DNA from 2 places in the Streptomyces sp. NPDC033178 genome. Region 1 is predicted to be linked to the other one. Evidence: riboswitches for the same ligand, from Rfam matches in the RefSeq annotation. Region 1 holds a riboswitch; the other holds the start of a gene.
What was found. A riboswitch is a leader RNA that binds a small molecule or an ion and turns the genes downstream of it on or off. The one in region 1 is predicted to bind glycine.
Positions count from the first base shown of each region.

Region 1 (10,670 bases):
TGCAGGACCAGGTCGTCGTCGAAGGAGAAGCCGATCTCGTGCTCGTCGAGCAGGTTGATCCGCCCCGAGGACTTGATGCCCTCCACCCGTTCGTCGGCCCCCTCCACGTCCACCGTGCGCGGTGAGGCGCCCTCCAGGCCGAGCAGCACCGCCTTGGGGGTGCCGTGGCCGTGGCCGGTCGCGCCCAGTGAGCCGTAGAGCTCGGCGCGTACCGAGGTCACCGAGGACAGGACGTCCTCGGTGCGCAGCCGGCGGGCGAACATCCGCGCGGCACGCATCGGGCCGACCGTGTGGGAGCTGGACGGGCCGATGCCGATCGAGAACAGGTCGAAGACCGAGATGGCCACGGGGACTCCTCAAAGCGGGGGTGGTGCAGAAGAACGAAAGGCGCGAAGCGCCGCGACCAGGGCGGTGGTGGTGGGTGACGGGCGGACGGGGCTCCGCGCACACCTCCCAGTGTGCGCGGAGCCCCGGTGAAACGGGACTAGCGGCCCAGACCGGGGTACAGCGGGTGCTTCTCCGCCAGTGCGGACACCCGGGCCTTCAGCGCCTGCGCGTCGGCCTCCCCGAAGGACGCGGGGGCCTTCAGCGCCTCGGCGATGACGTCCGCGACCTCGGCGAAGTCCTCGGCGGTGAAGCCGCGGGTGGCGAGGGCGGGCGTGCCGATCCGCAGGCCCGAGGTGACCATCGGCGGACGCGGGTCGTTCGGGACGGCGTTGCGGTTGACCGTGATGCCGACCTCGTGGAGGCGGTCCTCGGCCTGCTGGCCGTCCAGCTCCGAGTCGCGCAGGTCGACCAGGATCAGGTGGACGTCCGTGCCGCCGGACAGGACGTTCACACCGGCCGCGCGGGCGTCGGGAGCCGTCAGCCGCTCGGCGAGGATCCGGGCGCCCTCGACCGTACGGCGCTGGCGCTCCTTGAAGTCCTCCGAGGCGGCGACCTTGAAGGAGACGGCCTTGGCCGCGATCACGTGCTCCAGGGGGCCGCCCTGGAAGCCCGGGAAGACGGACGAGTTGAGCTTCTTCGCGAAGGCCTTCTTGGCGAGGATGATCCCGCCGCGGGGGCCGCCCAGCGTCTTGTGGGTGGTGGAGGTGACCACGTCCGCGTGCTCCACCGGGTTCGGGTGGAGACCGGCCGCGACCAGACCCGCGAAGTGCGCCATGTCGACCCACAGGTAGGCCTCGACCTCGTCCGCGATACGGCGGAACTCGGCGAAGTCCAGCTGCCGCGGGTACGCCGACCAGCCAGCGATGATCACCTTCGGGCGGTGCTCCTTGGCGAGCCGCTCGACCTCCGCCATGTCGACCAGGCCGGCCTCGTCCACGTGGTACGCGACCACGTTGAACTGCTTGCCGGAGAAGTTGAGCCGCATCCCGTGGGTCAGGTGGCCGCCGTGGGCCAGGTCCAGGCCGAGGATGGTGTCGCCGGGCTGGGCCAGCGCGAACAGCGCGGCCTGGTTGGCGGAGGCGCCCGAGTGCGGCTGCACGTTGGCGTACTCGGCGCCGAACAGCTCCTTGACCCGGTCGATGGCGATCTGCTCGGCCACATCGACGTGCTCGCAGCCGCCGTAGTAGCGGCGGCCCGGGTAGCCCTCGGCGTACTTGTTGGTGAGGACCGAGCCCTGGGCCTCCATGACGGCGACCGGGGCGAAGTTCTCCGAGGCGATCATTTCGAGGGTGGACTGCTGACGGTTCAGCTCGGCGTCGACGGCGGCGGCGACGTCCGGGTCGAGCTCGTGGAGGGACTGGTTCAGAAGCGACATCGGTCAGGAGTCCTTAGCTGCCGGAGAATTCGGTGTACTCGTCCGCGGAGAGCAGGTCCTTCGGCTCCTCCGCGACCCGTACCTTGAACAGCCAGCCGCCCTCGAACGGGGCGGTGTTCACCAGCGCGGGGTCGTCCACGACGTCCTGGTTGATCTCGGTGATCTCACCGGAGACGGGCGAGTACAGATCGCTCACCGACTTGGTCGACTCCAGCTCGCCGCAGGTCTCGCCCGCGGTCACCGCGGAACCCACCTCCGGGAGCTGGACGTACACGACATCGCCGAGCGCGTTGGCCGCGTGCTCCGTGATGCCGACCGTCGAGACGCCGTCCTCGGCGCCCGACAGCCACTCGTGCTCCTTGCTGTAGCGCAGCTGCTGGGGGTTGCTCATGGCCTGAATTCTCCTGTACGCGGGGGAGTGCTGATGCAGGGGGACTGGGGGTGACCTGGGCGGATGTGCTCAGGGTCACTTCATGACGCTCACGGACCAGGGTTCACTGTCCGGCGCTCGCTGGACCAGGATCTACTTCTGGCGCTTGTAGAAGGGCAGCGCCACGACCTCGTACGGCTCGTGGCTGCCCCGGATGTCCACGCCGACACCGGGCGAGCCGGGTGCGGAGTGCGCGGCGTCGACGTACGCCATCGCGATCGGCTTGCCGAGGGTCGGTGAGGGCGCGCCGGAGGTGACCTCGCCGACGACCTTGCCGTCGGCGACGACCGGGTATCCGGCGCGCGGCACGCGGCGGCCCTCGGCGATCAGGCCGACGAGGACGCGCGGGGGCTGCGACTCGGCGCGGGCGGCGGCCTCGGTCAGCGCCTCGCGCCCCACGAAGTCGCCCTCCTTCTCGAACTTCACGACCCGGCCGAGCCCTGCGTCGAAGGGCGTGAGTGAGGTGCTCAGCTCATGCCCGTACAGCGGCATGCCCGCCTCCAGGCGCAGGGTGTCCCGGCAGGAGAGGCCGCAGGGGACGAGCCCGACGGGGGTGCCCGCGTCGGTCAGCGCCTGCCACAGCTTCTCGGCGTCGGCCGGTGCCACGAAGAGCTCGAAGCCGTCCTCGCCGGTGTAGCCGGTGCGCGCGATCAGGGCAGGGACGCCCGCGACCGTGCCCGGCAGGCCGGCGTAGTACTTCAGGCCGTCCAGGTCGGCGTCGGTGAGGGACTTGAGGATCCCGGGGGACTCGGGGCCCTGTACGGCGAGCAGCGCGTAGGCGTCCCGGTCGTCTCGGACCTCGGCGTCGAAGCCCTCGGCCCGCTCCACGAGCGCGTCCAGGACCGTCTGCGCGTTGGAGGCGTTGGCGACGACCATGTACGTGGTCTCCGCGAGCCGGTAGACGATCAGGTCGTCGAGGATGCCGCCGTCGGCCCGGCAGATCATGGTGTAGCGGGCCCGGCCGGGCTTCACACCCCCGATGTTGCCGACCAGGGCGAAGTCGAGCAGCGCGGCGGCCTGGGGCCCGGTGACGGTGATCTCGCCCATGTGGGAGAGGTCGAAGAGACCGGCCTTCGTCCGTACGGCGAGGTGCTCGTCGCGCTCGGAGCCGTACCGCAGGGGCATGTCCCAGCCGGCGAAATCGGTCATCGTCGCGCCGAGCGAACGATGCAGGGCGTCGAGCGCGGTGTGGCGCGGTTCAACGGGGGCGTTACTGCTCACGGTGGGGCTCCCAAGGCATGACGGCGAGGTCGTTCCTCCCCATCTGTCATCGGAACCTGAGAGGTTCGCCGTGACCACCGGTCGACCGGACGGTCACTGACTTGCACCTTGGGTGGAGCCGAAGCCCTGGTGACAGGGGGACGGCCCGCTTTTCAGATGTGCCTCGCCCGCGCGGTAACGGTGCCTGAGAGATTCAAGGGAGGGACTTGCTCCTTCGGCGCCCGGACCACGTACGCAAAAACGTGTCCGGAACTCTCCCGCGCGGATTCAAGCGGCCGGTATGCAGTTGGCGGGCACATCATTGCACGCATCGGAGCGGCGCGGCAGGGGACTCTTCGCGAGGGGGCGGTGCGCGGCGCCTGGCCCGGCCGCATGGCGTCCGCACAGGATCCACAGGCATCCACAGTGATCTGTGACGGGGCTGTGGCAGGACGAGAACAGAAATGAGGGGACCAGCGCATTACCTTCTCTTTACACTCGACGGGGATGGGTCTCCCGACCCCATGGGGAGGACGATCAGGGTGAACAGGACCACGGCGTACGCCACGAGCGCGGCCATCGCGCTGCCCAAGCAGCCCACTGCCCCGGCCGGGGAGGCGTGCGGCCCGCTTCCGGCGCCCGTCGTCCGCGATCTGCGGGAGCGCGCGGGACACAGCCCGCACGGCCTCCGCTTCGGCACGTCCGACCTGGTGGTGGTCACGGGCCTGCCCGGCAGCGGCAAGTCGACCCTGATGCGCCGGGCGGTGACAGGCCGCCGCATCGACTCCCAGGACACCCGCGACCGCTGGGACGGCAGGCTCGCCCGCTTCCTGCCGTACGCGGTCTACCGGCCTCTGGTCCGCGCCGCGCACTACGCGGGCCTGCGCCGGGCCCTGCGGTCCGGCGAAGGGGTCGTGGTGCACGACTGCGGGACGCAGGCCTGGGTGCGCAGCTGGCTGGCCCGGGACGCCCGGCGGCGCGGCGGCACCCTGCACCTGCTGCTGCTCGACGTGGACCCCGGCACGGCCCTGGACGGCCAGCGCGAGCGGGGCCGGGGTGTCTCGCGGTACGCGTTCGCGCGGCACCGCGGCGCGTTCGGCCGGCTCTTGCGTTCCGTGGAGAAGGGCGACCTGCCGGACGGCTGCGGTTCGGCGGTGCTCATCGACCGGGCGGCGGCGGACGTGCTGCGGCGGGTGGACTTCGGCGACTGAGGTCCCAGTGACCGGACGGACCGAGGTCCCGGTGAGCCGGACGGACTGCGGCGGGGGAGGGCGCGTACGCGTAATCTCGACAGCCGCAGACGGCGGTTCGAGCAGGCGGTAGAGAGATGGACTTCCCGGCACAGGACATTCCGGTGCAAGCGCACCCACACCCCCATGTCGGCTGGCCCGGCAACGAGTTGGAGGCGGTACTGGCCGCCTCCCTCGGTGCGGCGTCGCCTTCCGCGGGGGCCCGGATCGTGGAGGTCATGGGCCGCAGCTTCCTCTGGGTGCCGCTGCCCGAGGGCGGCGGCCCGCACAGCGGCCCGCTCGACCTGCCCACGATGGAGCTCGGCGGACAGGCGTACGTGCCGGTCTTCAGCTCGGAGCAGCAGTTCCGCCAGGTCGTCGGAGACCACCTGTCGTACACGGTGGCGCCCGCCGTCGAGTTCGCGCGCGGTCTGCCGCCCCAGGTGGGCATCGTGGTGAACCCGGACGGCACGGTCGGGGTGCCGCTGCCGCCGCCCGCCGTGGCCGAGCTGTGCCGGGCCGGGCGCAGCGAGCTGGACGGGCCGTCGAGCGGCGGCCGTGTGCGGCTCTTCCAGCCGGACTGGCAGCACGACCCGGTGGACTTCCTGGCCGCCGCCTCCGCGGAGTTCGCCGCGACCGGTGTCGTCCTGAGCGCCCGCCGCTGTCTGGCGAGCGTCGAGGGCGCCGACCCCGTGATGTTCATCGGCGTCGAGCTGGCCCACTGGCACGACGACGCCCGCACCCTCCCCCTGGACGCCGTGGGCCGCGCCCTCGGCCAGGTCCCCGTGCCGCACCCGGTGAACCTCGTCTTCCTGGACGTGGCCCAGGACCCGGTGGGCGACTGGCTGCGGGCCCAGGTGCGGCCCTTCTACACCCGGGCCCACTAGCCTTCGCCGCCCCACGGAAAATCCCGAGCTCTCAACAGCTTTCCCAGCGGAGCGCAACGGTGCTGTCGGGATCGCCACTTAAGCTGGTTTCATGGCTCGGTCGGGGTGGTGCCATGCTCAAGCGAGCACGGCGCCCCGTCGAATGGACCTGTATGTCAGGGATGTCACGAAGGGGCGGTAGAAGGTGAGCGCGTCGGGCACGGCCGCGGCCGGGCAGGTCGAGCACATGCTGCGCCAAGTGACGCCCGGGCGTTACGACGCCTACGAGGCGCTCCTGCGTGCCCTCGCGACCCCGTCGTCCGGCCAGGTCTGGATGCTGCTCTGGCACGGCCAGGCGGGCTCGCCCGACGCCCAGTACGGGAACATGGAGGTCGACGGCTTCGGCTACGCGCCCTGTGTGACCTCCGCCCAGGAGCTCTCGGCGAGCGGCTGGAACCGTTCGTACGAGGTGGTCGACGGACTCGACGTGGCCCGCACGCTCTACCCCGACCACTACGGCCTGTGGCTGAACCCGCACGCGCCGGGCGGCGGCGTCGGCATCCCCTGGCTGGATCTGCGTCGTATCGCAACCGGCCTGGAGCGGCAGCCCGCGGGCCCGCTCAGGCTGTCCGAGCCGGGCATCGAGATCCCGCAGTTCTACGCCCTGCTCACGCAGAACGCGCACCGGACCACCGCCGTCAGATCGCTGCGCCGCGCCTGGGTGCAGCCCGCGCTCGGGGCGCCGTACCTCGCCATCGGGCTCGATGTGTACGACACCAGCCCGCCCGCCGTGGACTCGGTGCGGGCGATGATGCAGCAGTCCATCGGTGCGGTGCCGGACGGTCTGCCGGTGTCGACGGTCGCGATGTCCGACGAGTACGACCCGGTGGCCCTGTGGCTGCGGATCAACGCGCGGCCGTTCTACGATCGTGAGGCCCACGCGGCGCCCGCCCAGGCGCCGGCGGCCGGCGGATACGGATTCCCGGGCACCTACTGAGATGACCCGGGCGCCTGCTGAGACGATTCGTTGGGTCTGAGACGATCCGGTCGAAGCACCTGAGACGATCCGGGTCATGTCGAGTCCAACCCGTGGAGCACCGGCTCCCACTCCCGCATCATCCGTGGGTGGTATGTCCCGATCTACGCGGGTAAATGGGCTGCGAGGCCCCTTTCGTACCAAAACTCCCGCGTCCGACCCCCGTTACCCGGCGTTCGGATAACGGAACCCTCCTGACAGCATCACGTTTGCGCATCCATTCACCGTCAGGTCTGGCAACAGATCGCCGAGGCGTTGAAGACTCCCGGTCCAGGGGGTTTATCCCCCGTGTACGACGGACTGATCACGCCGCTACAGCGGCAAGTGTGGGCCGGCTACCGCCGGTTGAGAGGGGTCCCTGCCACGATGACGGCACCATTGCACGAGCCGACGGCCGAAGCCGCCCCGAGCGCGGCCGAGGAGGCGGCGCTCGTAGCCGGCTCCGCCGAGGCGAAGGCGGTACAGGGTCGTTCCCTCGGCCGCATCGCCTGGGAGCGCCTGAAGCGGGACAAGCTCGCCCTGACGGGCGGCGTCATCGTTCTCGTGCTGATCGCGATCGCGCTGCTCGCTCCCGTGATCACGAACCTGGTCGGGCAGGACCCCGAGTCCCACCACGAGGACCTGATCGATCCGCTCTTCTCGACCCCCACCGGGTCCTTCGGTGGAATCAGCGGAGACCACCTTCTCGGCGTCGAACCGGTCAGCGGCCGCGACATCTTCGCCCGGATCGTCTACGGCGCCCGCATCTCGCTGCTAGTCGGCTTCCTTTCGGCCCTGGTGGCCGTGGTGCTCGGCACCGTGCTCGGCGTCCTCGCCGGCTACTTCGGCGGCTGGGTCGACGCCCTCGTCAGCCGCGTGATGGACGGCCTGCTGGCCTTCCCGCAGCTGCTCTTCATCATCGCGCTGGTCTCGGTCATGCCGAACGAGATGCTGGGCCTGACGGGTACGGGCGTGCGCCTGTTCGTCATGATCCTGGTGATCGGATTCTTCGGCTGGCCCTATGTGGGACGCGTGGTGCGCGGTCAGACGCTGTCCCTGCGTGAGCGCGAGTACGTGGAGGCCGCGCGCAGCCTCGGGGCCGGGCGGTTCTACATCCTGTTCAAGGAGCTGCTGCCCAACCTCGTCGCGCCCATCATCGTGTACACGACGATGATGATCCCGACCAACATCCTCACCGAGGCGGCGCTCAGCTTCCTGGGCGTGGGCGTCAAGCCGCCCACCGCCTCCTGGGGACAGATGCTCTCCTCCGCGATCGACTACTACGACTCGGACCCCATGTACATGGTGATCCCGGGTGTGGCGATCTTCATCACCGTGCTCTCCTTCAACCTCTTCGGCGACGGCGTACGCGATGCGCTCGACCCGAAGGGTTCCCGCTGAACTGCCGTACCCCCAGGGCCCCGTCATCTGTCGACGGGCCGCTACATATCGGAGGATCCGAGTGAGTACCCAACGCACCACAGGGCGGCGCAAGCAGGCCGCGGCCGCCGCAGCCGTGGTCGCTGCGCTGCTGTCCACGGCGGCGTGCGGCGGCGGCGGCAACGACGACGACGGCGGCTCGAAGAACGGCGCGGCCGGCTTCAACGCAGCCAACAACAAGGTCGCGCAGGCCTCCCTCGCCAAGAAGGGCGGCGAGCTGAAGTTCGCGGGCGCCCAGGACGCCGACTCGTGGGACACCACGCGCGGCTACTACGGCTTCGCCTGGAACTTCATGCGGTACTACAGCCGCACGCTGGTGACCGGCAAGGCGGAGCCCGGAGCCAAGGGCGCCGAGGTCACCCCGGACCTCGCCACCAGCACGGCGAAGATCTCCGACGACGGCAAGACCTACACGTACACGCTGCGTGACGGGGTCACCTGGGAGGATGGCAAGCCCATCACCTCCAAGGACGTCAAGTACGGCATCGAGCGCGTCTGGGCGCAGGACGTCCTGTCCGGCGGTCCGGTCTACCTGAAGGACGTCCTCGACCCCAAGGGCGAGTACCCGGGCCCGTACAAGGACAAGTCCAAGGACAAGCTCGGTCTGAAGGCGATCGAGACGCCGGACGACAAGACCGTCATCTTCAAGCTGCCCGAGGCCAACTCGGACTTCGAGGACATCCTCGGCCTGGCTTCGGCGTCCCCGGTCCGTCAGGACAAGGACACCAAGTCGAAGTACGGCCTGAAGCCCTTCTCCTCCGGCCCGTACAAGTTCCAGTCGTACACGCCGAACAAGAAGCTGGTCCTGGTCCGCAACGAGAACTGGAAGCAGTCCTCGGACCCGATCCGCAAGGCGTACCCGGACAAGATCTCGCTGACGCTGTTCACCAACGCCAATGACATGGACCAGCGTCTGATCAACGGCGACTACGACCTGGACATCGGCCAGACCGGTCTGTCCCCGCAGGGCCGCACCACCGCCCTGAAGCAGCACAAGGGCAACCTGGACAACCCGGTCTCCGGCTACATCCGCTACGCGGTCTTCCCGCAGAGCGTCAAGCCGTTCGACAACGTGCACTGCCGCAAGGCCGTGATCTACGGCGCCGACCACGAGTCGCTGCAGACCGCTCGCGGTGGCCCGGTCGCCGGTGGCGACATCGGCACCAACATGCTGCCGCCGTCCGTCCCCGGTTCCGAGGGCCAGAAGTACGACCCGTACGAGTCGGCCACGACGAACAAGAACGGCAACGTCGCCAAGGCCAAGGAAGAGCTCAAGCTCTGCGGTCAGCCGAACGGCTTCAAGACCACCATCGCGGTCCGTAACAACAAGCCGGTCGAGGTCGCCACCGCCGAGTCCCTCCAGGCCTCGCTGAAGAAGGTCGGCATCACCGTCGACATCGACCAGTTCGACGGTGCCCAGACCACCGGCATCATCGGTAGCCCCGAGAACGTGAAGAAGAAGGGCTACGGCATCATCATCATGGGCTGGGGTCCGGACTTCCCGACCGTCCAGGGCTACGGCATGCCGCTGTGGGACAGCAAGTACATCCTCGAGAGCGGCAACAACAACTTCGCCCTGATCAAGGACAAGTCGATCGACGGTCTCTTCGACGACTACGTCAAGGAGCTCGACGAGGCGAAGAAGGTCGAGATCTCCACGGAGATCAACCACAAGGTGTCGGAGGGCGCGTACTACCTGCCCTTCGTCTTCGAGAAGTTCATCAACTGGCGCTCCAGCCGTCTCGCGAACGTCTACACGACCGACAACTACAGCGGTCAGTACGACTTCGTGAACCTCGGCCTGAAGAAGTAACACCGACCGGCGCACCCGCCATACGGCACGAAAGGCAGGTGAAGGCCGGCGCGGCGTGACCCGCGGGCCACCGGAAGACCTCCGGTGGCCCGCGGCACCGCCGCCGGGCCGAGAGCAGTGCTCGCATACCTCATCAGGCGGCTCTTCGCCGCCGCAGTGATGCTGGTGGTCATCATTCTGGTGGTCTTCGGCATCTTCTTCCTCGTCCCCCGCTGGGCGGGCGTGGACCCGGCCACGATGTTCGTGGGCAAGCAGGCCGACCCCGCGGCGATCGAGGCCGTGCGGCAGAAGCTCGGTCTGGCCGACCCGATCTTCGCCCAGGTCTGGGAGTTCTTCAAAGGCCTCTTCGTCGGGCGCACCTACGCGGCCGGCGGCGACGTCACGAACTGCGCGGCCCCCTGCTTCGGCTACTCCTTCCGCAACGAGCAGGCCATCTGGCCGGTGCTCACCGACCGCTTCCCAGTGACCCTGGCTCTCGCGCTCGGTGCCGCCATCCTGTGGCTGATCTTCGGTGTCGCGGCGGGCGTGCTCTCCGCGCTCAAGCGCGGTTCCCTCTGGGACCGCGGCGCGATGATCGTCGCCCTCGGCGGCGTCTCGCTCCCCATCTACTTCACCGGCCTGCTGTCGCTCGCGATCTTCAGCTACGGACTGGGCTGGATCGACGCCCAGTACGTGCCCATCGAGGAGAGCTTCACCGGCTGGTTCGGCGGCATGATCCTGCCCTGGGTCACGCTGGCCTTCCTCTACGCGGCGATGTACGCCCGGATCACCAGAGCCACCATGCTGGAGGTCCTGGGCGAGGACTACATCCGCACGGCCCGAGCCAAGGGCCTGCGCGAACCCGTCGTCATCGGCAAGCACGCGATGCGTTCCACCATGACGCCGATCCTCACCATGCTCGGCATGGACCTCGGC
Region 1 is NZ_JBVIPT010000016.1:226,199-236,868, reverse strand. It holds gene ACZ5VQ_RS34775 (L-serine ammonia-lyase) at 1-347, opposite strand, end outside; gene glyA (serine hydroxymethyltransferase) at 485-1,762, opposite strand; gene gcvH (glycine cleavage system protein GcvH) at 1,776-2,153, opposite strand; gene gcvT (glycine cleavage system aminomethyltransferase GcvT) at 2,286-3,413, opposite strand; glycine riboswitch at 3,447-3,575, opposite strand; glycine riboswitch at 3,576-3,683, opposite strand; gene ACZ5VQ_RS34755 (AAA family ATPase) at 3,917-4,603, shown strand; gene ACZ5VQ_RS34750 (enhanced serine sensitivity protein SseB) at 4,720-5,508, shown strand; gene ACZ5VQ_RS34745 (enhanced serine sensitivity protein SseB C-terminal domain-containing protein) at 5,693-6,484, shown strand; gene ACZ5VQ_RS34740 (ABC transporter permease) at 6,890-7,903, shown strand; gene ACZ5VQ_RS34735 (ABC transporter substrate-binding protein) at 7,965-9,755, shown strand; gene ACZ5VQ_RS34730 (ABC transporter permease) at 9,873-10,670, shown strand, end outside.

Region 2 (10,670 bases), on a different contig from region 1:
GCCCCGAGCGAGACCCCCAGTACGAGTAGTGTCTCGTCGCGGAGAATCCGCCGCGCGGGCCGGTCCTCGGGAAAAGAATCAGCCACCGACCCAGCCTCCACGTGCACTCCTGCCTCCAGTTGAGCAATCCCGCCTCATCCCCATCTTCGCCCCGCTAGGGTCTCGAAAGAAGTTGCGAAGATCGTGCGCGACAAGCCGTCGGGGGGACGGACGCCCCGCGGGCACCCCTCCCCCGATGCCATAGCATTCGGCCGTTTCACGGCTCCAACGACTCCGGCACGACCAGGGAAGGGCACGACCGCCATGGGACGTCACAGCTTGCCCGACGGGTTCCGGACGGGCGCGACCGGCCCCCGGCGGCGCGCGCGGCGCCGCAACGTGGCGCTCACGACGGCTCTCGTCTTCGCCCTCGCCGCGGGCACGGCGGCCGCGGTCGACGGTGGCGTGCTCTCCTTCGGCTCGTCCTGCTGGGACAGTGCCGTACGGCTGAGGATCGCCGCCGCCCCCGGCATCGCGCCCGCGCTCAAGGACGCGGCCGGCTACGCCCGGGACAACGACGTGACGTCCGACGGCAGTTGCCTCGACGTGCAGGTGACCGCCCGGGACCCGTACAAGGTCACGGACGCCCTGCGCTCGAAGGAGAAGAGCGCCACCGAGTTCGAGGCATGGGTGCCGGACTCGGGTGTGTGGGTGAACCGGATCGTGGCGGACGGCAAGTCGACTCCGGTCACACCTGCGGGCAACGTCGCCTCGTCACCCGTCGGTGTCGCCATGATCCCCACGGCCGCGAAGTCGCTCGGGTGGCCCCTCAAGACGTACAGCTGGACCGAGCTGGCGGACGCGACGACGACGAGCGAGCGGCTGAGACTCGGGGCGGGCGACCCGTCGCGCAGTGCCACCGGTCTGCTCGCCCTGACCCGCCTGACGCACGCGGTGGACAAGGCCGAGGACGGCGACATCCTGGCGGCGGCCACCGCGAAGGCCCTCTCGCTGCGCGCCTCCGACAGCGACAGCCAGGTCCTGGACACCCTGCCGCGAGACCTCTCCGGCACCGAGCAGGGCAACCCGAAGCGCAACCAGGCGCTGATCCTCTCCGAGCAGGCGGCGTTCGCGTACAACACGACCGCGGACAGCGGCGACGACCTCGACCTCTTCTATCCGAAGGACGGTTCGCCCCTGCTCGACTACCCGTTCGCGCTGGTCGACGAACCGGCGCTGACCACGGACGAGAGCCGGGCCGCGCTGCGTTTCATGACCCTCCTCGGCGAGCCCGACGGGCGCCGGATCCTGGAGAAGCACGGCTTCCGTACGGATGACGACGACATCCCGGACAAGCTGGTGACCCTCGCCGGCGGCCGCGCCCCGCAGCCGTACAAGGAGCTGCCGGAGGAACCGGTCACGGACAAGGAGATCGAGGAAGCCCTCGGCATGTGGACGATCACCGTGCGGAGCGCCCGGCTCACCACGGTCGTCGACATCTCCGCGTCCATGTCGAAGCCGGTGCCGGGCACCAGCGAGTCCCGTTTGGAGGTGACCAAGGCGGCGCTGTCCCAGGCGCTGGCATCCTTCACCCCTCAGGACGAGGTCGGGCTCTGGACGTTCTCCAGGAAGGTCGACGGCGAGCGCGACTACCGCGTGCTCGTCCCGACCGAGCGGCTGGCCGGCCGCGCGGCCGGCAGCACCCAGCGGGACCTTCTGTCGGCGGCCTTCGACAGCCTGAAGCCGGTCGAGGACGGCGCCACAGGCCTGTACGACACCACGCTGGCGGCGTACAAGGAGGCCACGGCCTCCTACACGAAGGGCAAGTTCAACGGGCTGGTGCTGCTGACCGACGGCGCGAACGACGACCCGGGGAGCATCTCGCGCTCCGCCCTCGTCGCCCAGCTCCGGCAGCTGACCGATCCGGACCGCCCGGTACCGCTGATCGCGATCGCGGTGGGTCCCGAGGCCGACAAGAAGGAACTCGACGAGATCGCCGAAGCGACCGGGGGCTCGGCCCACCTGGTCACCGACCCGTCCCAGATCCACTCGGTGATCCTCAAGGCCGTCGTACGGGCCGGCGACCAGAACTGATCACCCACTCACCGCGCCACCACACGTCCACTCACCGCACCACCACACGTCACCCCGCCGACCTCACCCGAGCGAAACGGCGGGCGCCGGTAACCCGACCGGCCAGGTGTGCACGGGCTCACCGAGGTGCATCAGCTCGGCGTACCGTTTCGTCGTGGCGGCCAGGGCGGCATCGCGCCCCATGCCGCCCTCCAGCGCCTTGTGGAACGTACGGGACTGCCAGGAGGCCCCGTTGACGCCCCGCTTGCAGCGCTCCTCGATGACGCCGAGGTAGAGGTCCCGGTCGGCCGGCTCGACACCCCACGCGTCCAGGCCCGCCGCCGCGAGCGGCAGCAGTTCGTCCAGCACCAGTTGTGTAGCGGGCATCCGCGTGGTCCCGCCGTACCTGCCGCGTCGCGGCCACTCCAGCCGGGCGTCGATGCCGTACCGGCAGGCCTGGTCGAAGTTGGTGGCCGCGGCCTCGAAGGGCAGCCGTGTCCAGACCGGCCGCGCCTCGCCCGCGAGGGCCCGTACGAGCCCGTAGTAGAAGGCCGCGTTGGCGATCACGTCGGTGACCGTGGGGCCCGCGGGCAGCACGCGGTTCTCCACGCGCAGATGCGGGACGCCGTCGTCGATGCCGTACACCGGGCGGTTCCAGCGGTAGATGGTGCCGTTGTGGAGCACGAGTTCGGCGAGCCTGGGCGTGCCGCCCTTGTCGAGGACGCTCTGCGGATCCTCCTCATCGCAGATGGGCAGCAGGGGAGGGAAGAACCGCAGGTTCTCCTCGAACAGGTCGTACGCCGACGAGATCCAGCGCTCCCCGAACCAGGTCCGCGGACGGACCCCCTGTGCCTGGAGCTCGGGCGGACGGGTGTCGGTGGACTGCAGGAACAGCGGGGGCCGCGACTCGCGCCACAGCTCGCGGCCGAACAGGAAGGGCGAGTTGGCGCCCACCGCGACCTGGACGGCGGCCACCGCCTGCGCCGCGTTCCACACGTCGGCGAAGCGTCCCGGCGTGACCTGGAGGTGCAACTGCACGGAGGTGCAGGCGGCTTCGGGCGCGATGGACGCCGAGGTGCAGCTGAGCCGCTCCACCCCCTCGATGTCCAGCCTGAAATCCTCGCCGCGTGCGGCCACGATCTGGTCGTTGAGCAGCGTGTAGCGGTCCACGTCGGAAAGGTTCGCGGAGACCAGGTCGTCACGGGCGATCGTCGGCAGAATACCGATCATCACGATTCCGGCATCGACCTCGTTCGCCTTCCGGTGGGCATATGCGAGTGACGTGCGCAACTCCTCGGCGAGCCGGTCGAATACACGGCCGCCGAGCCGATGGGGAGCAATGTTGACTTCCAGATTGAACATGGCGAGTTCTGTTTGGAAATCCCGGCTCGCGATACGCTCAAGTACTTGCGCATTCATCATTCTCGGCATGCCGTCAGGACCGGCGAGATTCAGCTCGATCTCCAGGCCCATGAGATTCTTGGGACGGTCGAACCGCTTCTCCGCCAGCAACCGCTCCAGCCCCGCCAGACACCGCTGGAGCTTTTCGCGGTAGCGCTGCCGATCGGACAGACCGATCGGCCCAGCCACGACCTTCTCCCCCATCGAAGTGTCCCTCCTCGACTGGGCAGCCCGACGAACCGGCCGCTGATGTCCCGGGTCACGTGGGATGATGCCCAGGCAGTGTGATCGATAACGCCCTGGAACAGACCCCCCGGGCGCTACTCCGAACGCAGATACCCGCAGGCACATTCACCAGGCATGGGTCAGTGCTCGCTTTCGACGATCTGCCCTGTCGTGAAAAACGCCGACAGGAACCGGCCGTCCACCCCGGTGGCATATTCCGAGGTCATCGGCGGGTACCCCTGGAGAACCAGGACCAAACGCACGTCACGCCGACCGAATTGTCTCTTGCCCTTAATGCGCGGAACGGCTAGACGAAACACCGTCAGAACACGTGTCGTATAAACTCCGCGAACGAGGCAGAGAGTTGGCGTTGGCCATGGTAGGTCCTGCCGTCAAAGTGCCGCCCGCCACGCGGCCGACCCTTCGTGCGAACGACGTCACTTTGACGACCGGACCTTGGGCCCTCGCTCCTCCGACCCGAGAGCTGACAGCGCCGTCCGCCCCCGCCCTCGCACCACCATGCCTGTCGAACGAGAGGCGACCCACCATGCCGCTGCATGTGCCCCCGGCTCCCGCGCCCGCGTTGCGCACCGTCCTCACCGCCCTCGGTTCCCCCACCGCGGTCCGTGAAGCGCGTACCCCGTCCCTGCGCAACGCCCAGGGACCCGCCACACCCGATCTGCCGCTGCCCGTCCACGTGCTCGACCGGATCACCCCGGCGGGCGCCTCGGCCACCCGCCTGGCCGGGTGGCGCTTCCTGATCCGCTGCGGCGAACGCGCCGTGGCGGCCGCGGAAACGAGGCTGACCCCCGACGGCTGGGCCTTCTCGCACTTCTTCGAGGGCCCGTACGTCACCGCCACCGAGCGCGCCCTGCGCCAGGCCGAGACGATGACCGGGTCATACCAGGCCCGCCTGTTGTCCGTACCCGAGCTCTACATGCTCACACTCTGGCTGCACGGCGACTGCGCGGCCGACGGCGCCGAGGGCCATCCCGCGGCCACCGACCTGCTGGTGCCGCTGGCTCCGGCCCCGCCCGGCATCGCCGCGCACCGACCGCACCGCGTGGCCGAGCTGCTGCCCGTGCTGACCCATCGGCTCACGCCGACACCGACGCCCGCCCCGCTGCTCGGCTCACCCGCCTGAGCGCCCCCCCGGTTTCCGTGCCCCGCGGCCCCACCCCGGCCGCGGGGCACGCTGCTGCGCGGGGACGGTGTCGCTTTGGGGACGGTGTTGCTTTGGGGGCGGTGTTGCGTGGAGTGACGACCGGGGGACGCTGCGCACCCCCGGCCCGTCCGGACTAGCCCCATCCGACCATTGCGAACCACCCGAAGAGGCAGCCCAGTTGGAATGAACCGTCCGCACGGGTGATGCGTCATCAACCTGTGAGGAGCGCTGACGCCAAATCCCTGCGGATTGACGCCCGTAGGGCAACACTGGGTTCCGGACCATCTGACAAACGGGGGGCGGCAATGAGCATCAGTTCGAGCCGCGGAACAGACACGACACCGATCACCGACCTCACACCGAAGCGAAAGATCCCATCAATGTGCCAGCACCAGCCACCGTGCCCGACAGCCGACTCCGCCGACCGGGAGGCCGCGCTTCTCGTGGCGCACCACCCGGAGCAGGGATGGAGCCTGCTGTGCAACGGCGTTCTCCTCTTCGAGGACACCGGTGAGCTCCTGCCGGACGGCCGGATCATCGCTCCACATCGCCCTGTGGCCCTGGACGTGATGACCGCCGCCTGAGCGGCGCGGTGCACCAAGGGCGGCGTGGCAGGCCGTCCGGACACATGAGGGGCCGGCCCGGGAAGCAATCCCGGAACCGGCCCCGACGCATGTCCGCCGGTGACTACTCTTCGTAGGCGTCCAGCGGCGGGCAGGAGCAGACCAGGTTCCGGTCGCCGTACGCCTGGTCGATCCGGCGCACCGGCGGCCAGTACTTGTCCGCGGCCGAGACACCGGCCGGGAACACCGCCTCCTCGCGGCTGTACGCGTGCTCCCAGGCGTCGCCGAGCGCGGCGGCCGTGTGCGGGGCGTTCCGCAGCGGGTTGTCGTCCGCCGCCCACTCGCCCGAGCCGACCTTCTCGATCTCCGCACGGATGGCGATCATCGCGTCGCAGAACCGGTCGATCTCGGTCAGGTCCTCGCTCTCCGTGGGCTCGATCATCAGCGTGCCGGCCACCGGGAAGGACATCGTCGGCGCGTGGAACCCGTAGTCGATCAGCCGCTTGGCGACGTCGTCGACGCTCACACCGGTCGCCTTGGTCAGCGGCCGCAGATCGATGATGCACTCGTGCGCCACGAGCCCGCCGGGACCGGTGTAGAGCACCGGGTAGTGCGGCTCAAGACGCTTGGCGATGTAGTTGGCACTGAGCACGGCGACCTGGGTGGCCCGCTTGAGCCCCTCACCGCCCATGAGACGGACGTACGCCCACGAGATGGGCAGGATGCCCGCGGAGCCCCAGGGAGCGGCCGAGATCGGGCCCACGCCGGTCTCCGGGCCGGCGGCGGGCTGCAGCGGGTGGTTCGGCAGATACGGCGCCAGGTGCGAGCGCACCCCGACCGGACCCACGCCAGGACCGCCGCCGCCGTGCGGGATGCAGAACGTCTTGTGCAGGTTCAGGTGCGAGACGTCGCCACCGAAGTGCCCCGGCTTGGCAAGCCCCACCAGCGCGTTGAGGTTGGCGCCGTCGACATACACCTGGCCGCCCGCCTCGTGCACCTGGGCACAGATGTCGGCGACGTGCTCCTCGAACACCCCGTGCGTCGAGGGGTACGTGATCATCAGCACCGACAGCTCGTCGCGGTGCTGCTCGATCTTGGCCCGCAGGTCCTCGACGTCGATCTCGCCGTCGTCGGCGGTCTTCACGACGACGACCTTCATCCCGGCCATCACCGCACTCGCGGCGTTCGTCCCGTGCGCGGACGACGGGATGAGGCAGACCGTGCGCTGCTCGTCGCCATTGGCCCGGTGGTAGCCGCGTACGGCCAGCAGACCGGCCAGCTCGCCCTGCGAACCGGCGTTGGGCTGCAGCGACACCTTGTCGTAGCCCGTGACCTCGGCGAGCCGCTCCTCCAGCTCACGGATGAGCGTGAGATAGCCCTGCGCCTGCTCGGCGGGCGCGAAGGGGTGCAGCTGCCCGAACTCGGGCCAGGTCACCGGCTCCATCTCGGTCGTCGCGTTCAGCTTCATCGTGCAGGAGCCCAGCGGGATCATGCCCCGGTCGAGCGCGTAGTCACGGTCGGCGAGCCGGCGCAGGTAGCGCAGCATCGCGGTCTCGGACCGGTACTGGTGGAAGACCGGGTGCGTGAGGTACTCGTCGGTGCGCAGCTGCACGGCCGGCAACGTGTCCTCCGTCGCCCCGTCCAGCGCGGCAACGTCGCCGTCGACCCCGAACGCGGCCCAGACGGCGCCCAGTTGGGCCCGCGTGGTGGTCTCGTCGCAGGCGAGGGACAGGTGGTCGGCGTCGACGAGCCGGAGGTTGACCCCGCCCCGGCGCGCCGCCGCGAGCGTCTCGGCCGCCTTGCCCGGCACCCGCACGGTCAGCGTGTCGAAGTACGCCTCGTGGACGACCTCGACCCCGCCGGCCTTCAGACCCGCGGCGAGGATCGTGGCGTACCGGTGGGTGCGCCGCGCGATGGACTTCAGGCCCTGGGGCCCGTGGTAGACGGCGTACATCCCGGCCATCACGGCGAGCAGCACCTGGGCCGTACAGATGTTGCTGGTCGCCTTCTCGCGGCGGATGTGCTGCTCGCGCGTCTGCAGGGCGAGCCGGTACGCCTTGTTGCCGTCCGCGTCGACCGAGACGCCGACCAGCCGGCCGGGCAGGCTGCGCGCGAACTTCTCACGGACGGCCATGTATCCGGCGTGCGGCCCGCCGAATCCCATCGGCACACCGAAGCGCTGCGTCGTACCGACCGCGATGTCGGCGCCGAGCTCACCGGGCGAGGTGAGCAGCGTCAGGGCGAGCAGATCGGCGGCGACGGTGACGACCGCGCCCAGCTCGTGCGCCCGCTCGACGACGGGCCTGAGGTCCCGTACGGCACCGGAGGCGCCGGGGTACTGGAGGAGCACGCCGTTGATCTCGCGCTCGGCGAGCTCGGCCGGAATGCCGTCGCTCAGGTCGGCGACGACGACCTCGACGCCGGTCGGCTCGGCGCGGGTCTCGATCACGGCGATGGTCTGCGGCATGGTGTCCGCGTCGACGAGGAACAGGCCCTTCTTGTTCTTGCCCATGCGCCGCGACAGCGCCATGGCCTCGGCGGCCGCCGTGCCCTCGTCGAGCAGCGAGGCCCCGGAGGTCGGCAGACCGGTGAGGTCGGCGACCACGGTCTGGAAGTTCAGCAGCGCCTCCAGCCGACCCTGCGAGATCTCGGGCTGGTAGGGCGTGTACGCCGTATACCAGGCCGGGCTCTCCATGACGTTCCGCAGAATGACGGGCGGCGTGAACGTCCCGTAGTACCCGAGCCCGATCATGGAATCCAGCACCTGGTTGCGGTCCGCGAGGGAGCGCAGCTCGGCCAGAACCTCGGCCTCGGTGCGGGCGCCCGGCAGTTCGAGCGAGTCGGCGTTCTTGATCACATCCGGGACCGCGGTGGCCGTCAGCTCGTCGAGCGAGCCGTACCCCACGTGCGCGAGCATCTTGGCCCGGGCTTCGGTGTCGGGCCCGATGTGGCGCTGCTCGAAGGGGATTCCCTGTTCGAGCTCTGAGAGCGGAATACGATGGGCGGTCATTGCGGAGGCCTCCTGGTCTGACGACCTTCGAGGGCACCACTGCATGGGTGCCCGGACGGCCTCCCCCTCTGTCATCTCAACCTGAGAGCTTCACCGGGCCGCCCGCGAAGGCGCACCGGTTTTCACCGTCGGTGAGAGCGGAGCCCGTCAAAAAGCTCGAACACCGCTCTGCTTTCCAGAGTGACCTCGTCCATGCGGTACGTGGGCCTGAGAGATTCCGGGGAGGATTTGCTCCTTCGGCGCCTCCGATGAAGCCTGGAGGACTCTCCCGCACGGGGTCAGCAGCCGTTGCCCAGCGTACCAGCGGGGTTCCCTCGAGTGGCCGCCCTCCTCAAAGTGCTCTTTCGTAGTGCTTACGGATGAGTTGCGAGCAGCTGGAGGGCCCGTGCAGACCGACATCGATCCGCGCAACCTGATAGGCCGCAAGGCGTTCGACCGCAACGGCACCAAAATCGGCACGGTCGACGAGGTCTACCTCGACGACGCGACCGGCGTACCGGAGTGGGCGGCCATACGCACCGGCCTGTTCAGCAGAGACGCCTTCGTCCCCCTGGAGCCCAGCGAGCTGGCCGACGGGGCACTGCGCGTCCCCTTCGAACGCGCCCTGATCAAGGACGCCCCCGACTTCGGAGTGGGCCGCCACCTCTCCCCCGAACAAGAACTCCAGCTCTACCACCACTACGGCCTGGACATAGCCCCCCCGCCCCCCTTCCCGGACCACGACTTCGGCCACCTGGCAGGAAAGGACGACTCCCAGTAAGGGGCTCCAAGGGGGCAAGGGCGACGCCGGTCTGTTTTGGGGCGCGGGGAACTGCGCAGCAAGCCACAACTGACCCGCACCCGCAAACACACCCCAGCCCCGCGCTTTCAGGGGCGCGGGGAACGGCGCAACCAGCCACAACCAACCCGCTCGCACACACGCACCCGCACCGAAGTCACCCCTCCCCGCCCGCCGCAGGCGACCCCGCAGGTGCCCCCACATCCCCAGGCCTCCGCTCCACCAAGGGCAACGGCTCCGCAGCCTCCAGCAAGGGATCATCGCTCCGGAACGTCCGCACCCGCCCCGGCATGGAGTCCGGCGTCTCGAACCGCACAGTCACCCGCCCCAGCCCGCTCCCCTGCACCCACCCGTGCCCAAACTCGGCGTGCCGCACATCGTGCCCCGCATGCCACCGTCTCTCCGCCGGAGGCACCGGCTCCTCGGCCACCTCCTCGGCTTCGTCCTTCTCCGCGTGCTCCGGCTCCTCCTCGGCGGCGGCAGCGGCGGCAGCCGTCCGAGCCTGGGCGAAGAGATCCTCCTGCGTGTAGTCGGCGAGCCCCGAGACCCCCACCCCCAGAAGCCGTACGCCGCCCGTGGTGTCCACGGACTCCAGCAACCGCGCGGCGGCCTCCCGCACCACCGCGGGGTCGTCCGTGGGCCCTCTGAGCGTCTCGGACCGGGTCAGCGTCGAGAAGTCGTACCGCCGCACCTTCAGCACGATGGTCCGCCCCGACAGATGGGCGCCCCGCAACCGCCGCACACACCGGTCGGCGAGCCGCTGGACCTCCATCCGCACCCGCACCCGGTCATGGATGTCCACGTCGTACGTGTCCTCGACGGACACCAACTTGGTGTCTCGCTCGGCCACCACGGGCCGCACGTCGTGCGCTAGCGCCATGGCGTACAGCGCGACCCCGTGGGCCTTCCCCAGGAGCCGTACGAGCTCGTCCTCGCCCGCCTCGGCGATCTCCCCGACCGTGGTGATCCCGGCCCGCCGCAGATGGTCCCCCGTGGCGGGCCCCACGCCCGGCAGCGTACGAACGGTCATGGGGGCGAGCAGTTCCCGCTCGGTGCCGGGCTCTATCAGCACCAGCCCGTCGGGCTTGGCCTGCTCGGAGGCGATCTTCGCGAGCATCTTGGAGGCGGCGAGCCCCACGGACCCGGTCAGCCCGGTGACGGCCCTGATGTCCCCGCGCAGCTTCACCCCGGTCAGCCGCGCCGACTCCGCGTCCCAGGCCGTCTGACCGGCCTCCAGGTCCACGAACGCCTCGTCCAGGCTCAGCGGCTCCACCAGGGGCGACAGATCCCGCAGCAGGCCCATCACCTGCTCGCTGACCTCCCGGTAGAGGCCGAAGCGCGGTACGAGATACGCGGCGTTCGGCGCCAGCCGGCGGGCCTGCGCCATGGGCATCGCCGAATGCACCCCGAAGACCCGTGCCTCGTACGAACAGGTAGCCACCACGCCCCGAGGCCCGAGCCCGCCCACGATGACCG
Region 2 is NZ_JBVIPT010000010.1:9,228-19,897, reverse strand. It holds gene ACZ5VQ_RS24360 (CPBP family intramembrane glutamic endopeptidase) at 1-107, opposite strand, end outside; gene ACZ5VQ_RS24355 (substrate-binding and VWA domain-containing protein) at 304-2,073, shown strand; gene ACZ5VQ_RS24350 (glutamate-cysteine ligase family protein) at 2,137-3,657, opposite strand; gene ACZ5VQ_RS24345 (hypothetical protein) at 4,226-4,822, shown strand; gene ACZ5VQ_RS24340 (DUF5999 family protein) at 5,224-5,427, shown strand; gene gcvP (aminomethyl-transferring glycine dehydrogenase) at 5,531-8,416, opposite strand; glycine riboswitch at 8,602-8,697, opposite strand; gene ACZ5VQ_RS24330 (PRC-barrel domain-containing protein) at 8,802-9,176, shown strand; gene ACZ5VQ_RS24325 (DNA polymerase IV) at 9,352-10,670, opposite strand, start outside.
Region 2: another riboswitch for glycine. It lies ahead of gcvP (aminomethyl-transferring glycine dehydrogenase); the one in region 1 lies ahead of gcvT (glycine cleavage system aminomethyltransferase GcvT).